Regions from separate parts of the Blastococcus deserti genome, predicted to be linked through region 1. Evidence: predicted binding sites of a transcription regulator. Region 1 holds the regulator's gene; the other holds the start of a gene.
What was found. Region 1 encodes LexA, which represses DNA repair genes until DNA is damaged. Its sites were predicted from a motif close to TCGAACANNTGTTCGA; they were not measured.
Positions count from the first base shown of each region.

Region 1 (2,399 bases):
TCGGTCCAGGCGGTCTCCTCGACACCGTCCAGGACGACGCGCACCCAGACCTGGCAGGAACCGCTGGCGTCGTGCCGCCAGCCGAGCAGCTCGCCCGCCCACCAGGTTCCTGCCTGGTAGACCTCGACGGCCTGGGGTTGACTGGTGAACACCGCTGCTCGGTTCTCCATGGCGCCTGACACATGACGACCGTAAGCGCTGATGCGACCACAGAGCGTGAAGACGCCCGGGCTGAGGGTTGACGAAGTCGCACCCCGCCGTTGTGGAGCTATTGCCGAGGGGAGCCGCGCGGTCGGCACTCCGGGTGTCGGCTCCTCACGCCGGACACCGGGCGGGTGCGGCCGCACGGCCGGGCCGGGAGTGCCGGCGCCGCTTCGGCTCACGGGAGCACCAGGGCCTGACCCGGCAGCAGCTGGGTGCCGTCCAGGCCGTTGAGCTGCTGGATCTCGTCCACGACCGCGCGCACGTCTGCGCCCCCGGCCACGGAGGAGGCGATGGACCAGAGGGTGTCACCCGGGCGCACGACCACGCTGCTCTCCCCGGCCAGGCGCAGACCCTCCGCGCCACCGTTGAGCAGCGGCCCCAGCCAGGAACCGAGGGCCACCCCCGCCGCGACGGCCAGGACCACGGCCAGCCGGCGGGCCCGGCGGGTCAGTCGCACCGCTCCCGCCGGCGCGGGGCCGGGACCAGGATGCCGCCGCGCCGGCGGCCGACCTGCCGACGGCGACCCCGCCGCGATGGCGTGACCACCCGGAGGCGCCACCACCTCTCGCGCCCGGCCGGCCGGGACGACCGGAGGCACGGTCGGCCGGCACACGCCCACCCGGGAGGGGCTCCGTCGCGAGCGGGACACCGGCGGCCGGCGCGCCGGGCCGGCGTCGCCCGCATCGGGCACCGACACCAGCCGGGGCCGCCACGGAACCTGGATCTCCTCGTCGAACTCCAGCACGGCCTGCCGCACGCACCCCATGACCGGTCTCCCCTGCTCGCCACCTGCGCGGATCGTCGAACGCCTGTTCGAATCGAACGGCTGTTCGATGTCTACCGGACAGGTCCGACGAAAGCGACCGGACACGTCGCAACTTCGAACACGTGTTTGATCGACGGGCCGCGACGCGCTACCGTCCGTCCCACGGACACACGCGCTGCGCGAGCGGCGGACGAGGAGGCGACGTGGCGGACAAGAGCGGGAGCTCAGGAGGTCGCAAGGCGTCCGGGGACGCCCCCGCGGGCACCCGAACGGCCGCCGTCCGGTCGTTCCCCGACCGGGGCGCCGACGGTGACGGGCTGACCCAGCGCCAGCGCCGGGTGCTCGAGGTCATCCGCGACTCGATCGACCGGCGCGGATACCCGCCCTCGGTCCGGGAGATCGGCGAGGCGGTCGGCCTGTCGTCGGCGTCGTCGGTCGCCCACCAGCTGTCGGTTCTGCAGAAGAAGGGCTGGCTGCGGCGCGACCCGAACCGGCCCCGCGCGCTCGACGTCCGGCTCCCGGGCGACTCCCCGCACACCGTGGCCCCGATGGTCGAGGTGGGGCTGGGTGACGACGCCCAGACCCCGGCCCCCACCTACGTGCCCCTCGTCGGCCGGATCGCCGCCGGTGGTCCGGTGCTGGCCGAGCAGGCGGTCGAGGACGTCTTCCCGCTCCCCCGCGAGCTCGTCGGCGAGGGCACCCTCTTCATGCTCAAGGTCACCGGTGACTCGATGGTCGAGGCCGCGATCTGCGACGGCGACTGGGTGGTGGTCCGCCAACAGCCGACCGCGGAGAACGGCGAGATCGTTGCCGCCATGATCGACGGCGAGGCGACGGTGAAGACCTACAAGCGTCGTGACGGTCACGTGTGGCTGCTACCGCACAACCCGGCCTACGAGCCCATCCCGGGCGACGACGCCACCGTGCTGGGCCGGGTCGTCAGCGTCCTCCGCCGCGTCTGAGAGAGGACCCCGTCCCTCTCACCGCTCGCACGCTCGCGGCGAGCCTCCGGACGGGGCCACGCCTCAGGGCCTGCGGCGCAGCCTGCCCGCGACCCACACGACGACCGTGGCGACGGCCGCAGCGATCAGGGCCGACGTGATCGGGGACAGGCCCGAGCTGGTGAGATCCGTGAACCTCGGGACGGGGCCGACCGGCGGAGTGGGCGGCGCCGCGACCTCGGTGGCCAGCGGCACCCGGGTCAGGTCGCTGGGCAGACCCTCGCTGGCGACCAGGAGGGCCAGGTTGTCCGCGGTGAAGCTGATCGCCTCGCCCTGTGGCGACTCCGGGAGTGCGATGCGCACCGGCGTCGCGGCCAGTGCACCGACCACGTCGTTGCCGGTCAAGGGCCAGACGTAGGCGTCGGTGTAGGTGCGCAGCGCCAGATGCCGCCCGTCCGCCGCGACCGCCCCTCCGGTGACCAGGAGCT
Region 1 covers NZ_JBHUHP010000030.1:46,003-48,401, reverse strand. Annotated here, with positions in the region: gene ACFSHS_RS20120 (hypothetical protein) at 1-182, opposite strand, end outside; gene ACFSHS_RS20115 (LysM peptidoglycan-binding domain-containing protein) at 380-970, opposite strand; gene lexA (transcriptional repressor LexA) at 1,174-1,932, shown strand; gene ACFSHS_RS20105 (hypothetical protein) at 1,996-2,399, opposite strand, start outside.

Region 2 (2,399 bases), on a different contig from region 1:
TGCCGTTGTTCTGAACCCCGATTCAGCTGACTCATGGCAATTACCGGCACTTCTAGTTCCTTGGCCAGCAGCTTGAGCGCGCGGGAGAACTCCGAGACCTCCTGCTGACGGCTCTCGACCCGCTTGCCCGACGCCATCAGCTGGAGGTAGTCGATCACCACGAGCTTGAGGTCGTTGCGCTGCTTGAGCCGCCGCGCCTTGGCCCGGATCTCCATCATCGTCATGTTCGGTGAGTCGTCGATGTAGAGCGGCGCGTCGGCGATCTCGCCCATGCGGCGGGCCAGCTTCGACCAGTCCTCGTCGCTCAGCGTGCCGGCGCGCATGTGGTGCAGCGGCACCTTCGCCTCCGCCGACAGCAGACGCATGGTGATCTCGTGCTTGCTCATCTCCAGCGAGAAGATCGCGGCCGGCAGGTGGTGCTTCACCGACGCAGATCGCGCGATGTCCAATCCGAGCGTCGACTTGCCCACGCCAGGTCTCGCCGCGATGACGACCATCTGGCCGGCCTGCAGCCCGTTGGTGAGCTCGTCGAGGTCGCGGATGCCGGTGGGGACGCCCCGGCTGACACCGCCACGGGAGGCGATCGCGTCCAACTCGTCCATCGTCGGCTGGAGGATGTCCTCGAGACGCGAGTAGTCCTCGCTCATCCGCTTCTCGGTGACGTCGTAGATCTCCTGCTGGGCACGGTCGACGATGTCGTCGACGTCCCCCTTGCCCCCGGCCGCGCCGTAGCCGAGCTGCACCACGCGGGTGCCGGCCTCGACCAGGCGCCGGAGCACGGCCTGCTCGGCCACGATGGCCGCGTAATAGCCCGCGTTGGCCGCCGTCGGCGTGGAGGCGATGAGGGTGTGCAGGTAGACCGCGCCGCCCATCTTCGACAGCTGATCGGTGCGGTTGAGCTCGGCGGCCACGGTGATGGCATCCGCGGGCTCGCCGCGGCCGTAGAGGTCGAGGATGCAGTCGAAGATGATCTGGTGCGCGGGCCGGTAGAAGTCGGCCCCGGTGAGCGACTCGACGACGTCGGCGATCGCGTCCTTGCTGAGCAGCATGCCGCCGAGCACGGACTGCTCGGCGGGGATGTCCTGCGGCGGCTGCCGGTCGTACGCCGGCGCCGTCGCTGAAGGCCGGCTGACTTCGTCGGCCACCGCCACGGTGTTCCTCCATCTCGCGCAGGCGCGCCCGCACCACCACTCCGTGGGGAAGCCGGAGTTCGGCGGGCGCCGCCGGACCGAACGTGCGTTCGAGTCATTGCTACCGCCGGGCACCGACAGATTCATGCCCGGCGGCAGCTGAGGAGGACGTTAGGAAGACGACGGGGGCCGAGTCCAACACCGATGTGCACGTCGATCTGCACAACTTGTGGACAAGTCGGTGGATTCACGCCTGTCGACATGTGGAGACGGCGGGGGACGCACACGCCCCACCGCCTCGATTCCCGCTCGCCACCTGCGCGGAGAGTGCCCACCCCCTGTGGACGGGAGAAAGTCACCAACTATTTTCCGCGCCGCGCACCACCTGTCCCAGGCGCACGCCGGGCAGCCCGGGCACCCGGTCGACCAGCAGGACCCTTCCCGCCGGGGACGCGCGGAAGCGCCCCACGACCCCCCGGAGGGGGCCAGCATCGGTGGCCCCCTCCGCGCGCGGGCGCGGCGGTCGAGAGAGGAGCAGCCATGACACTGAGCCGAATCCGGATCAACCCGTGGCAGTGGTCGGTCGCCATGGGTTTCAACCAGGCCGAGTTGGTCGAGGGGGCCACCCGGGTCCTGGTGTGCTCAGGTCAGACGGCGATGTCGGCCGAGGGCACGCCGCAACACCCCGGCGACATGGCCGCCCAGGTGGCGATGTCGCTCGACAACGTCGAGGCCGTCCTCGCGGGTGCCGGCATGACGCTGAGCAACGTGGTGCAGATGAACATCTACACGACCGACGTCGACGGGTTCTTCGCCGCCTCCGGCTCCATGGTGGAGCGGTTCGACCGGGCAGGCGTCATGCCGGCGAGCACGCTCCTGGGCATCAGCCGGCTCGCCTTCCCGGAGTTGATGGTCGAACTCGAGGCGACGGCGGTCGCCTGACGGTCCGGTGAGACGCCGGAGGGGCGCCGGACCGGAGTCCGACGCCCCTCGCGGGCTCGGCCCCCTGCAGGGTCCCGCCGCGAGCCTGCGAGCGGTGGGGGCAGGGGGTCCTTCTTCAGCTGGGCACGACCTCGATCGTCAGCCGGCTGACGACCTCCGGGTGCACCCGCACGGTCACGGTGTGCTCGCCCGTGGTCTTGATGCTGCTGGGCAGCTCGATGCGGCGGCGGTCGAGCTCCGGGCCACCAGCCGCGGTCACCGCGGCGGCGACGTCGGCGGTGGTGACGCGACCGAACAGGCGGCCACCCTCACCGGCGCGCGCCGGAA
Region 2 covers NZ_JBHUHP010000011.1:100,552-102,950, reverse strand. Annotated here, with positions in the region: gene dnaB (replicative DNA helicase) at 1-1,151, opposite strand, end outside; gene ACFSHS_RS13480 (RidA family protein) at 1,671-2,072, shown strand; gene rplI (50S ribosomal protein L9) at 2,188-2,399, opposite strand, start outside.
Region 2: dnaB (replicative DNA helicase) is a predicted target of LexA. The motif match lies at 1,229-1,244, and genes of this name have one in related genera.